Regions from separate parts of the Halomonas sp. KHS3 genome, predicted to be linked through region 1. Evidence: predicted binding sites of a transcription regulator. Region 1 holds the regulator's gene; each other region holds the start of a gene.
The links. The regulator sigma-54, encoded in region 1, starts transcription at its own class of promoters, with help from an activator protein. The targets are predictions, from matches to a motif close to TGGCACNNNNNTTGCTNT.
Positions count from the first base shown of each region.

Region 2: a site for sigma-54 is predicted at 1,936-1,953, ahead of RO22_RS10095 (DUF2126 domain-containing protein). Genes of this name have one in related genera too.
Region 3: a site for sigma-54 is predicted at 1,110-1,127, ahead of amt (ammonium transporter). Genes of this name have one in related genera too.
Region 4: a site for sigma-54 is predicted at 1,437-1,454, ahead of RO22_RS07015 (sugar phosphorylase). Genes of this name have one in related genera too.

Region 1 is NZ_JWHY01000002.1:1,371,077-1,374,418, forward strand. It holds gene rapZ (RNase adapter RapZ) at 1-303, opposite strand, end outside; gene RO22_RS08325 (PTS sugar transporter subunit IIA) at 391-861, opposite strand; gene hpf (ribosome hibernation-promoting factor, HPF/YfiA family) at 866-1,174, opposite strand; gene RO22_RS08335 (RNA polymerase factor sigma-54) at 1,272-2,684, opposite strand; gene lptB (LPS export ABC transporter ATP-binding protein) at 2,814-3,342, opposite strand, start outside.
Region 2 is NZ_JWHY01000003.1:258,734-262,075, forward strand. It holds gene RO22_RS10085 (alpha-E domain-containing protein) at 1-167, opposite strand, end outside; gene RO22_RS10090 (circularly permuted type 2 ATP-grasp protein) at 172-1,653, opposite strand; gene RO22_RS10095 (DUF2126 domain-containing protein) at 2,018-3,342, shown strand, end outside.
Region 3 is NZ_JWHY01000004.1:436,726-440,067, reverse strand. It holds gene RO22_RS12850 (NAD(P)/FAD-dependent oxidoreductase) at 1-941, opposite strand, end outside; gene amt (ammonium transporter) at 1,255-3,342, shown strand, end outside.
Region 4 is NZ_JWHY01000002.1:1,066,476-1,069,817, forward strand. It holds gene RO22_RS07015 (sugar phosphorylase) at 1-1,404, opposite strand, end outside; gene nrdR (transcriptional regulator NrdR) at 1,616-2,107, shown strand; gene ribD (bifunctional diaminohydroxyphosphoribosylaminopyrimidine deaminase/5-amino-6-(5-phosphoribosylamino)uracil reductase RibD) at 2,104-3,279, shown strand.

The DNA of each region.
Region 1 (3,342 bases):
TGCTGAGTAACGCTCAAGCAGTATGCGCGCATCGGTGGTCAGGTAAATAACTTGAAAGTCGATTTTACGCTGGCGCAACTCGTCTAATAAAGAGGGCAGGCGCTCCAGAGCTCCCGGCAAATTGCGGGCATCAATACTCACCGCTAAATGTGCTCGGTCGCCCTGGTCACGCAGTTCATCCACCAACGACCCCAGCAACATAGCTGGGAGGTTATCAATCGCGTAGTAGCCAAGATCTTCCAGCGCTTGCAAGGCGATAGATTTACCTGACCCGGAGCGGCCGCTAATGATCACCAGTTGCATAGAGTCTCTCTTTGCTTTGATCAAGCTGCGTTGAGGGTGGTGAGCGGATAACCTGCTGTGATCTGCCCTGAACAGGGTTTCAGACCCTTAGGCCGCTGATTGCTCGCGAATTTTGGCGGTAATCAGCTCAAGCAGTTCGCGCTGGCTGGCTGCTTTACGCAGTTGCTGGCGCGTGTCCGCATCATTCATGATGGTCGCTACCTGACCCAGTAGTGAGAGATGCGTGTCATCTGCCTCTTCGGGTACCAACAGGACAAACACCAGATCTACCGGGTCGCCGTCGATAGCGTCAAAATCGATCGCTTCAGCCAGTTTCAAAAATCCAGCGATAGGGGCGTTGCAGTGGGGGCTACGCGCATGAGGAATAGCCACGCCGTTACCAATACCCGTACTACCTAAGCGCTCGCGGCCGATTAAACGGCTAAACACTTCTTGGCTGTCCAGGCTGGGGATATTTTGGGCGATAAAGGTGCTGTAAAACTCCAGCACCCTTTTTTTGCTGCCCCCGGGGACGTCGAACAGAACGCGTTCCGGGGGGAGTATGGTTTCCAACGTCATTGAATTAACGCACACCGGCGCCTTGGGCGCGAGCTTGTGCTTTTTCCTTGTGTTTAACGAGTTGACGGTCGATTTTGTCCGCTAGTGCGTCGATAGCGGCGTACATATCACTGTCTAGGGCTTCCGCATGTAAGTCAGCACCTGCGGCGTGCAGCGTACAGGCGGCCTGCTGGCGCTCTTTCTCCACTGATAAGGTGACTTGCACCGTAGTTATATTGTCGTAATGGCGCTCTACACGCTCAAGCTTCTCGTTGACATAGTCACGCAAGGCGTCAGTCAGTTCTACGTGATGACCAGTGATATTTACTTGCATTGACGTGCTCCTTATCCATCGGACTGTACTTCGATTGTAACCCTTTTTGCCGCGTTGCAAAGCCCTTGTCGAGAGTTTCCCTGAAACGTTAACGAAGTTAGCGCAAACGACGCCGTTCACTGGAAGAGGGAATGCCCATGGCTTCACGGTATTTCGCCACCGTACGACGCGCCACTTGAATCCCTCCTTCGCCTAATAGCGTCACTAAGCGGCTGTCTGAAAGCGGCTTGCCGGGCGGCTCCTCTTGAATCAGTTTCTTGAGTCGTGCACGGATGGCGGTGCTGGAGTGGCTGTCGCCATCTTGACCGCTCACCTGGCTTGAGAAAAAGTATTTGAGTTCAAACACACCACGGGGTGTATGGATATATTTTTGCGTCGTTACCCGTGAAATAGTCGACTCGTGCATCTCCACGGCTTCGGCAATGTCGGCCAGTATCAGTGGTTTCATGGCTTCTTCGCCGTGCTCTAAAAAGCCAATCTGGCGGGTAATGATTTCGCGACCAACACGCAGCAGCGTATCGTTTCGGCTAGAGAGGCTCTTGATCAACCAGCGCGCTTCCTGCAAGTGCTCTTTGAGAAACTGGTTGTCATCGCTTTTATCCGCACGCTTAATCAAGCTGGCGTAGTCGGGCTGAATGCGCAGCCGTGGCAGGGCCTCGGGGTTGAGCTCTAAATGCCAGCCTTCATTATCGTGGCGGACGACTAGATCGGGGGTGACATAGCTGTCATCGGTGTCGCCGTAGGCGCTGCCTGGGCGTGGGTCTAGGCTGCGAATAAGCAGGATGACATCGGCCAGCTGTTCGTCGTCGAGCCCTAGACGGCGTTTCAGCAGACGCATATCGTCTTTGCCAAGCGCTTCGAGAAACTGCCGCACCAAGCGGCGGGCGGGAACCAGCAGTGGCGTATGATCGGGGAGAGCGGCGAGCTGCAGCATCAAGCATTCACGCAAGTCACGGGCAAATATGCCGGTCGGCTCAAACTGCTGGAGCTTGAGTAGAATGGTTTCCACTTCGCGCTGGCTTAGCCCGTCAATGCCCTGGGCACGAAGCCCTTCACGGATGTCGTTGAGCGGCTGGGTCAGGTAGCCGTTGGCGTCTAGCGCGTCGATTAAACTTTCCGCGACAAGCTGCTCGCGAGCGCTAAAATCGGTCATGGCGAGTTGCCACAGCAGGTGGCCATGAAGGCTCTGCCCGGCTGCCTGGCGCTCAAAGTCGGGGCCTTCGCTGCTGCCCCCCTGGCTTCCCATATCTTGATAGGTATCTGACCAGTCGCTATCTACCGAGAGCTCAGTAGGGATGCTCTCTGACCACTCTTCTTCCTTAGGCTCGCTGACAGCCTGTTCACTAAATTCATCTTCCTGCTCCAGCATGGGATTGGCATCGAGGGCCTGCTGAATTTCTTGACGAAGATCTAGCGTAGAGAGTTGCAGCAGCGCAATGGCCTGCTGCAACTGGGGCGTCATGGTCAGCTGTGTGCCGATACGCAGTTGGAGAGAAGCTTTCATGACCATCTGAGAACCACTCGTTAATCAGAATGCTCCACCCTAGTGCGAGTGAGTGCTTGGCGCAAGTGCAATAAGCATGCCATTGGTCGTAAAGTTGTTTTAAAGCGCTATTTAGGGGCGATTAAGGCAAAAACATTACAGGCGAAAATCGGCGCCCAAATACACATCCCTTACTTTTTGGTTGGTGAGAATCGAGGCGGGCGAGCCACTGGCGATGATTTGCCCATCGCCGACGATATAGGCGATATCGCAAATGTCTAGTGTTTCACGCACGTTGTGATCGGTGATCAGCACGCCGATATGGCGCTGTTTCAGTGCACGAATGATGGTTTTAATCTCACCTACCGAGATGGGGTCAACGCCCGCAAAAGGCTCATCGAGCAGAATAAAAGCGGGCTCTGTGGCTAGCGAGCGGGCTATTTCTACACGCCTGCGCTCGCCGCCCGAAAGGCTCATGCCCAGGTTGTCGCGAATATGGGTGATATGGAAGTCTTCGAGTAGCGCTTCCAGGCGCTGTTCGCGATCGCTGCGGTTAAGCTCTTTGCGGGTCTCGAGTATCGCCATAATATTCTCGGCAACCGAGAGTTTGCGGAAAATAGACGCCTCTTGAGGTAGATAGCCAATCCCCGCGGCTGCGCGCTCGTGCATGGGGGCGCGCGTTAAA
Region 2 (3,342 bases), on a different contig from region 1:
GCTTCCAGACTGCCGGTCATTTCGATAAGCGGTGCCCAACCTAACGGCAGGCGCCCCGGCAAATCGAGCATAAGGTGGCTATTGACACTCAGCAAACGGGCAGTGTCTTCCGCACGTTCAATATAGCGCGCCATCCAGTAGAGGTTCTCTGCAACGCGTGACAGCATGGCGTTAGGCTCCTTTCACCGCGGCCGCTGCCGCCTTGTCGTCGGTTTCTACAATCCAGGTGTCTTTACTACCGCCACCTTGAGAAGAGTTCACCACCAACGAACCTTCTATCAATGCCACGCGGGTCAGACCACCGGTGGTGACATGGATTTCTGGCCCCGAAAGAATGAAGGGGCGTAAATCCACATGGCGCGGCTGCGGTAACCCATTCGCCAGCGTAGGCGTGGTCGACAGTGCCAGGGTAGGCTGAGCCATATAGTTGCGCGGGTTCGCCTTAATCAAACGGGCAAACTCTTCGCGGGTCTCTTTGGTTGAGCGTGGGCCAATGAGCATACCGTAGCCCCCCGACTCATTGGCCGGTTTCACTACCAATTCATCCAGGTGGTCGAGGACATAGCGGCGGTCGTCCTCGAACATACACAAGTAGCTGGGCACGTTAGGGATCAGCGGCTCTTGATCGAGGTAGTAGCGAATCAACGCGGGAACAAAGGCGTAAACGACCTTATCGTCCGCCACGCCAGCCCCCGGCGCATTGGCAAGTGCTACTTTCCCCGCCCGCCAGGCGCGCATTAGGCCCGCCACCCCCAGCATGGATTCCGGGTTAAATGCTTCCGGGTCGAGAAACTCATCGTCTACACGGCGGTAAATAACATCGACCCGGCGTAGCCCTTCCACGGTGCGCATGTACACCACATCATCGTCATCAACGAGTAGATCACTTCCCTGCACCAGCTCGACGCCCATTTGCTGGGCAAGATAGGCGTGCTCAAAATAGGCAGAGTTGTAGATCCCGGGAGTCAGTACCACTACCTGGGGGTCATCACCTGGCCTTGGCGACATCTCCGCCAGCATGTCGTAAAGCTGAGCCACATAGTCATCAACGGGCAAAATCTTGCCTGAGGCGAACAACTCCGGCAGTACCCGCTTGGTGACATTGCGGTTTTCCAGCATGTAGGAGACACCGGAAGGAATGCGTAAGTTATCCTCCAGCACGTAGAGCGTCCCGTCGCCATCGCGCACCAGGTCAGAGCCACATACATGAGCCCATACGCCGTGAGGGGGGTTAATGCCAACACACTGGGGGCGGAAATTAACCGATTGTGCCAGCACCTCGGCGGGCAGTACTTTGTCCTTAATGACTTTTTGATCATGGTAAAGGTCATCGATAAATAGATTCAGCGCCTGCACGCGCTGCTTAAGGCCTGCCTCGGTTTTACGCCACTCACTGGCGGGAATGATTCGCGGCACAATATCAAAGGGCCAGGCACGGTCAATCATCGCGCCTTCAGAGTAGACGGTGAAGGTAATCCCCATGGTACGAATAGCGATCTCCGCCGCGGTTTTTCGCTCCGCTAACTCCTCGGCGCTAAACCTTGCCAACATGTTGCACAATTCACCCGCTGACTCGCGTGGCTGACCGGGAGCGGCCATCAGCTCATCGTAGTAATCACGACACGCATAGTTATTCCAATTCACTTGGCTCATGGGCGCTCTCCTGGCGCTGGGGTGGAAGCGGCAACTTCCTCAATGCTCAGTGTAGGCCTGCCGCGTGCAAAACAATCAAACAATTGAGAGCAAAATGCGTACCATCTTTTGCGATATTTCAACGTTCACTTACTTAAACGCTACTTGACAGAGAGCACGAGGAAATTAAAACGCCTTTACGCCCTATCTTGGTGCGCGCAAGAGGCATCAAGTTGGTGCATAACGCGATTTCCACTTTAGTTAAACGTCTTAGTTAAGATAGCGGCTGCAAAAAAGTAAAAGTGGAACGATACTTGCGAAACGTTCGGTTATTCCTTAACCCAACCGACCAGCCGGTTAATAACGGTTCTTTTGAGGGTGGCTCATGACCATTCGCGTTGCCTTGTATCATCGTACGACTTACCACTTTGACCGCCCGGTGCGTCTTTCGCCCCATGTTATTCGACTGCGCCCAGCGCCCCACTGCCGTACTCATATCGAAGCGTACTCGCTCAAACTCTCCGGCGATGACCACTTTTTAAACTGGCAACAGGATCCGTTCGGCAACTTCAATGCTCGCGTGGTGTTCCCTGAACCGCGCCAAGAGTTAACCATTGCCGTCGAGCTAATCGTCCCGATGACGGTGATTAACCCGTTCGATTTCTTCTTGGACGACATTGCGCAAACGATTCCCTTTGCTTACCCAGAAGCGCTGCGCCAAGAACTAAGCCCCTATCTTGAAATAACCGAATCAGGGCCACGGCTGATGGAGTGGCTCAAAGCCGTTCCCCGTGAACCGACTACCACCGTCGATTTTCTGGTCGCGCTTAATCAACGTCTGCAGAATGACATCGGTTACCTAGTGCGCCTGGAGCCCGGTGTCCAGAGCTGCGAAGAGACGCTGACACTCGCCAGCGGCTCCTGCCGCGACAGTGCCTGGCTGCTGGTGCAAATTTTCCGCCATCTGGGCCTCGCCGCTCGTTTTGTGTCCGGCTATCTCATTCAGCTCAAGTCAGATGTTAAAGCGCTGGACGGCCCGAGCGGCAGCGAGGTGGACTTCACCGACCTGCACGCCTGGACCGAAGTCTTCCTGCCCGGCGCCGGCTGGGTAGGCCTTGACCCCACCTCAGGTCTATTCGCTGGCGAAGGACACATTCCCCTCGCCGCCACTCCGACGACGGGTAGCGCCGCGGCCATCACCGGATTTTCGGATAAGTGTGAAGTCACCTTTGATGTGACCATGGAGGTCGAGCGCATCCATGAAGACCCACGGGTCACCAAGCCCTATAGCGATGAACAGTGGCACCGTATCTGCACGCTGGGCGACCAAGTGGACGCTGAACTCTTACAGCAGGACGTTCGCCTTACTATGGGGGGCGAACCCACGTTTGTATCCGTCGACGATATGGAGAGCCCACAGTGGAATACCGAAGCGTTAGGTGAGCACAAGCGCGAGCGCGCCGAGGCACTGCTAACCCGGCTGCAAGCCGCCTATGCGCCCGGCAGCGCTATTCAGCAACAGCAGGGCAAATGGTACCCCGGTGAACCGTTACCGCGCTGGGCGCTGGCCTGCTATTGGCGGAAAGATGGCGTGCCGCTATGGCGAGATCCAAAATGGCTAGCTTGTATGGAAGGCGCCCCCAAGGTAGCCGTGGATGACACCACTGCCCAACGCTTTACCAAAGCACTTAGCGAACGCCTGGGCGTGGC
Region 3 (3,342 bases), on a different contig from region 1:
AGCTCAGCGCCGGTAGTCAAGCGAACCCCTGCGTTCATCGGCGCCAGCAGGTAGCCCACCTCGGCATCCATAACCCAGAAATTTAGCTTGGCTGGCGCTTGAGGCGCGTAGTGCATGTGGTAGCCACGTTTTACAAAGGTAGGAAAGTGGTAGCCCAATTCTTTTAGCCAGCTTCCCGCCCAGGGCCCTAGCGCCACGACGACGTCATCTACTTCTAACGCTTCAGCAGCGGTATTGACCTGCCAGCGATCACCCATTTGCTGAACCGACTTGATATCCGACTGCAAAATACGCCCGCCATCATTACTAAACGCTTGGGCGTAAGCCGCGACCAACCCACCTGGATCAGCAACCGTCCAGGGATCAAGCCAGTGAATTGCGCCGATAATGGTGTCACTCAAAGAGGGCTCTTTCTGCGCAAGAGCCGCCTTATCCAGTTGCTCAAACTGCACGCCATAAAGGCGCCGTGCTTCTTCGGCCTCGGTTATCCGCGCAGCAAGTTTTTCAGGCGTGCGATATAGCTCAAGCCATCCCTGCCTGCGCACCAAGTGCTCAGCGCCTGCGGCTTCAATCATCGGGCCGTGGGTTTTTAGCGAAAGCTGAATCAGTGAGGCGTATTCCGGCACGATTTTCTGGTAAGTCTTCGGCGCTGAGTTCATCCAGTAGCGCAATAGCGGGGAGGCGGCGTTGACCATACCCGCGGGGCGGTAACGAATATCTACCCGACGGTTAGGTAAAACGCTGAGGAGCGTTTTAACGTCGCGGGGAAAAGGGTAAGGCCTTACCGCTTCCCGCTGAATGATACCCGCATTGCCAAACGAGGTTTCGCGGCCAGGCTGAAGGCGATCTACCAGGGTCACCTCATGCCCACGCTGGCGCAGATGCCAGGCAATGCTGACACCGACCATGCCTGCTCCCAAAACTACCGTTTGACGCGCCATTTTGATGCACTCCCTTTTCAGCGTTTATGAACCACAATTGAAGACCTATAACTAATTGAAAAATATCACCAATCAATGCGCATTAACACAGTAGAAAACGCTATTTTATTTCTAAAAATCAGTAATTAATGCTGTCATAAGCGTTAAAAAGGATGACTTCACTATTAGCGGCATAACAATTGCTTAGTTTCTATTAGGAAACCTGAATGGCAGTCGGTTAGCACCGGTGCAACGGTTCCCCCTCCTTCCGCTTAAAACAAACAAAGCACCAAAAAGAAGCGCACTTGCACCAAAAGATACTAAGGAAAACACCATGCCTGCCACGCTAAATTTGGACAGCTCGTTGCTCGATATGCTCTGGGTGCTCTGGGCCGCTGCTCTGGTATTTGTGATGCAAGCTGGCTTTCTCTGCCTGGAAGCGGGCACTACGCGCACCAAGAATGCTATCAACGTCGCTATGAAAAACATAGCGGACTTTGCCATTGCCGTCAGTATTTTTTGGTTAGTCGGTTTTGGTCTCATGTTTGGCGACTCTCACCACGGCTTAATCGGCACAACGCTGTTTGGTTGGCAATTAGAAGCCTCCAGCCACTGGGTGATTACCGTTTTTATTTTCCAAGCAATGTTCTGCGCCACCGCCGCTACCATTGTGTCGGGCGCAGTGGCAGAACGTATGCCCTTTTTAGCCTATACCTGGACGGCCCTCTGGATAGCCTTGGTTATCTATCCGGTTTTTGGTCATTGGGCATGGGGCGGGCTTTTGGATGGCGCGGAAGGCTGGTTAGGGGCGCTAGGGTTTGTCGACTTTGCGGGCTCCACGGTCGTACATAGCGTAGGCGGTTGGGTCGCCCTGGCAGCGGTACTGTGTATTGGGCCACGCAGCGGACGCTTCAGCCACGGTAAACCACCTACTGCCTTCCCTTCAGGCAACTTACCCCTCGCCATGTTAGGCGCACTGTTTATGATCTTAGGCTGGTTTGGCTTTAACGGCGGTAGCACCCTGGCCGTTACCGAGCAAATACCCAGCATAATAGCCAATACTGTTTTGGGCGCCGTCGGCGGCATCCTTTCGGGCATGCTGATGGGGCTACGCACTCGGCGCTACGCCGACGTTATGTATGCGATTAATGGCGCCATTGCGGGCTTGGTCGCCGTCACCGCCAGCGCTCATGTGATCTCCTTATCGGCGGCATTTGGGCTGGGTGCAGTTAGTGGCGTACTGATGGTACTGACCAGCGAATGGCTGATAAGCAAACATATTGATGATGCAGTCAGCGCCATACCCTCGCACCTCGTCGCGGGCGTATGGGGTACGCTAGCACTGCCCTGGGTCGCTGACTTAACACTGATGGATAGTGGCTTGTCGCGATCCGCTCAGTTTGGCGTTCAGTTGATCGGTGTTGTGGTGTGCGGCGTTTGGAGCTTTGGCAGCGCCTGGCTACTGTTCCGCATTACCCGGCGCTTCCTGCCCATACGCGTCTCACCTGAAGCAGAAAAGATGGGCCTCAATCTCGCCGAGCATGGCGCCAAAAATGAGTTGAACCAACTGCTTGAGCATATGCGCCAGCATGAACAGCAGGGTGATATGCGCCAGCGAATTGACGCCGACCCGTTTACCGAAGTGGGCGAAATAGCGGCGAGCTATAATCGCGTAACCGCTGCCCTTGAAAGCGCCGTTGGACATACCCGCGTGATGCTTCGCAATCTCCGCGATGGCGTGATTACCTGGCAGGCAGACGGCACCCTGACCAGCCTTAACCCTGGAGCGGAGCAACTCTTCGAGGTCGACGCCAAACAGATTATTGGCCAACCTGTCTCGCAGCTATTGCCAACCCGCTCCCTCAGCCCCGGAGCACGCCATGAAATTAAACGCCGCTGCGCAGATATGCAGGTGCGCCACCTGGAAATACAAGTCAGCGAAGGAGCCAGCGGTTCCGCGTCAGAGCGCTCAGGGATGGTGCGCGATATTACCGAGCGCAAACAGCTGCAGGAGCAGTTAAACCGCGAACGCGACCTTGCCCGTACTACCCTGGCATCGATCGGTGATGGCGTTATTACCTGCGACGCTAGTGGCAACGTAACGTTTATCAATGCGGAAGCTAAGCGCTTGACCGGATGGACACTCGAAGAGGCCATGGATAAACCCATTTACGTGGTGTATCAACTACTCGATGAAGCCAGTGGCCAACCGCTAAACAACCCGGCCCGGCAAGTGCTCACTCAACTAACTCCGGTGCACTCCACCGAGCACTGCCTACTGGTCAGTCGTGATCACTCGCATACCCCCATCCAACACAGCGCTTCACCAATACGTTCGCGCAGCGGCATTACCTTAGGTGCAGTGGTCGTTTTTCAGGATGTTAGCCTCACTCGCCAGTTGACCGAACAGCTGAGCTATCAG
Region 4 (3,342 bases), 300 kb from region 1:
CTGCCAGCGCCGGCGGTTGATCGAACGTAGCCGCCCACTGCGCTCAACGCCTTCCACGTCATTGAGTGTGCCAGTTAGGGTGTGAATATACAGCGCGGGGATACCTTGCAAACTCAGCATAATTGCTTGGCTGCATAGAAAACGCGCTACCTGCCACGGGTCGGGGCCGCGGCGGGTGCCGCGCATGGCTTCAAACCAGGTGATATTGATCTCATAGGGCGTATCGCTTCCATCGGGGTTGCTACGCATGCTGACAAAGCCTCCGAAACGGTGCATCAGCTCCAGCAGCGCATCCCGCTCGTGATCGGGCAATAAACCTTCCAAGGGGCGCACGCCAATGCCGTCGTGGCTGGCCGTAAAGTTGAGGTAGGTGCATTGGTCGGGCAGTACCGGAAGGCTGGCAAGCCAGGTTTGTAAGGTGCTCGCTTCGCCCCGGGTGAGGGTGTGCAATAGCAGCGGGGGGAGGGCAAACTGATACACCATATGGGCTTCGTCGGGGCCCCCCGCTGGCAACCGATCCAAGCCAAAATAACTGATATTTTCCTGGTGGGGCACATTGGTTTCGGTGATTAACAGGGTACCTGGGGCCACGTGATCCACAATCGCTCGTAGCAGCCGCACCACAGTGTGGGTTTCCGGCAGGTGAATGCAGGCAGTACCCAGCCGCTTCCACAGAAAGGCCACCGCATCCAAACGTACAATCCGCGTTCCTTGCTCCAGGTAGAACAGCAAAATACCCACGAACTCCAGCAGCACATCCGGATTTTCAAAGTTCAGGTCAAGCTGGTCTTCGGAGAACGTCGCCCACAGGTAGCGGGTGCCGCGCCGGGTGGAAATGGGCACCAGCAGCGGGCTGCTGCGTGGGCGCACCACCTGGGAGACATCGGTCTCTGGATCGACTTCGATAAAGTAGTCGCGGCCGGGCAGGCTGCCGCTCAGGTAATCCACAAACCAGAGAGACTCCCGTGAGACGTGATTGAGCACCAGGTCGGCCATTAAGTCGTAATGGCTGGCGAGTTCGCGGATGTGCGACCAATCACCAAGATCGGGGTTCACTTCACGGTAGTGGATCACCGAAAAGCCGTCGTCGCTGCTCCAGGGAAAGAAGGGCAGTACATGTACACCGCTGATGCGATCGCCCAACCGCGCTTGAAGAAAATCGCTAAGCACTGCCAACGGCGGCACACTATCTTCAATAATCGAGTCACCGTAGCTGATCACCCACTGATCTTTTTCGCTCCAAGAGGGTGCGTTTTTAGTGCTGGTTCTACCGGAGCTGGATGAAAATGGGGCAAGCGACTGAAAATGCGCTAGACGCTGGTTTAAACGGCGCTGCACTTCCCCCGCCCTGGGGCCATAAAGGTGGCTGAGGTAGTCGTTAACGGTCTGCTCAAAGGGGGGCATGGGTAGCTCCTGATAAACAATCTGCCACAAACGCTGCAGCTTGTGTGCCAAATCGTTACAATACGAGGTTGATACCGCGTTTAAACGCTAAGATACATTAGCTTGTGGCAGTTACTACTGCTAAAACGCTATTAATAGCACACACATTGACAGGTTATAACACGCTAACTCGTGCGGTACGCCGACACGAGCTGACAACAGGTTGACCGCCATGCATTGCCCTTTTTGTGGTGCAAACGATACTCGAGTGACTGATTCGCGCCTGGTAGCGGATGGTGATCAGGTACGCCGTCGACGCCAGTGTGCGAGCTGCCAAGAGCGCTTTACCACCTACGAAACCGCAGAATTGGTAATGCCGCGGGTGGTGAAGTCCGACGGCTCCCGCGAGAGCTTTAATGAAGCCAAACTGCGGGCAGGTATGTTGCGTGCGCTGGAAAAGCGTCCGGTCAGTGCAGAAGCCATTGAAGCGGCGGTAGAGCGCATCCGCCAAACCTTACGTGCCCGGGGCGATCGCGAAATCAACGCCCGTGATATTGGCGAGTCGGTCATGCAAGCGCTTAAAACCCTCGATCACGTAGCCTATATCCGCTTTGCTTCGGTATATCGCAAGTTCCAGGATCTGGATGAATTTCGCGCTGAGATTGACCGGCTGTCCCAAGAGCCCTCTTCCCGACTGGGCCATGGCAGCGAGTCGTCAAAATGAGTGCTGTCTTTAGCCAAGCCGACCACCGCTATATGGCGCGGGCGCTGCAACTGGCGCAAAAAGGCTTATACACCACGGATCCCAACCCGCGGGTCGGCTGTGTGATTGTGCGTGACGAGCAGATTGTCGGTGAAGGCTTTCACCTGTGTGCCGGTGAACCCCACGCCGAAATTCACGCGTTGAATGATGCTGGTGAGCAAACCCTGGGCGCGACCGCGTACGTCACCCTGGAGCCTTGTTCCCACACCGGCCGCACTGGCCCCTGCGCGGTGGCGCTCCAGGAAGCGAAGGTGTCGCGGGTAGTGGTTGCCATGGTGGATCCGAACCCGCAGGTGAGTGGCCGCGGTATTCGTCTGCTTGAAGAGGCGGGTGTTGAGGTGGCGGTGGGGTTATTAGAGAGTGACGCGCGCGCTCTGAATCCCGGCTTTATTGCTCGCATGACCCAGCAGCGTCCCTTTGTGCGCCTGAAAATGGCGATGAGTCTAGATGGTCGTACCGCCATGGGGTCGGGGGAGTCTCAGTGGATCACCGGGCCTGAAGCACGCACCCAGGTGCAGCGGCTACGGGCACGCTCCAGCGCGATATTAAGCGGCGTTGAGTCGCTCATTATGGACGACTCTCGGCTGACGTTACGAGCAGAGCAGTTACAGCTTAACAACGCAGACGAAGTGGTTCGCCGCCAGCCCCTGCGGGTGATTTTAGATACCCACTTGCGCCTACCTCTGGCGGCAGCCTGTTTAAGCGAGCCTGGGCGTACGCTAGTGATCACCACATCAGACCACTTGGAAGAGAAGCGGGAACGGTTAACTCAGGCGGGCGCTGAAGTACAGGTGTTGCCCGCCGGTAGCGATGGCCGTATCGATTTAGTGGCAATGCTGCAGTGGTTAGCCGAAAATGAACAGGTTAATGAACTGCTAGTGGAAACCGGAGCGACATTGGCGGGCGCTATGCTCGATGCGGCGTTGGTCGATGAGCTACAGCTGTTTGTTGCCCCCACACTGTTAGGCGGCGAAGCGCGGCCCCTTTTTGCGTTGCCAGGGCTCTCACGTATGGCCGATCAGCGGCGGTTAACCATTCACGATATGCGAGCAGTAGGGCGCGATTGGCGCATTATTGCATCCCCTCTAGCGACTAGCGCATCTGGCGAATTTTGCGAGAGCAAGGTACCCTGACGCGCAAAATCGTGACTCACTCTCGCGACACTCTTTCTCGATAACCTATCCTGACAAGCTATC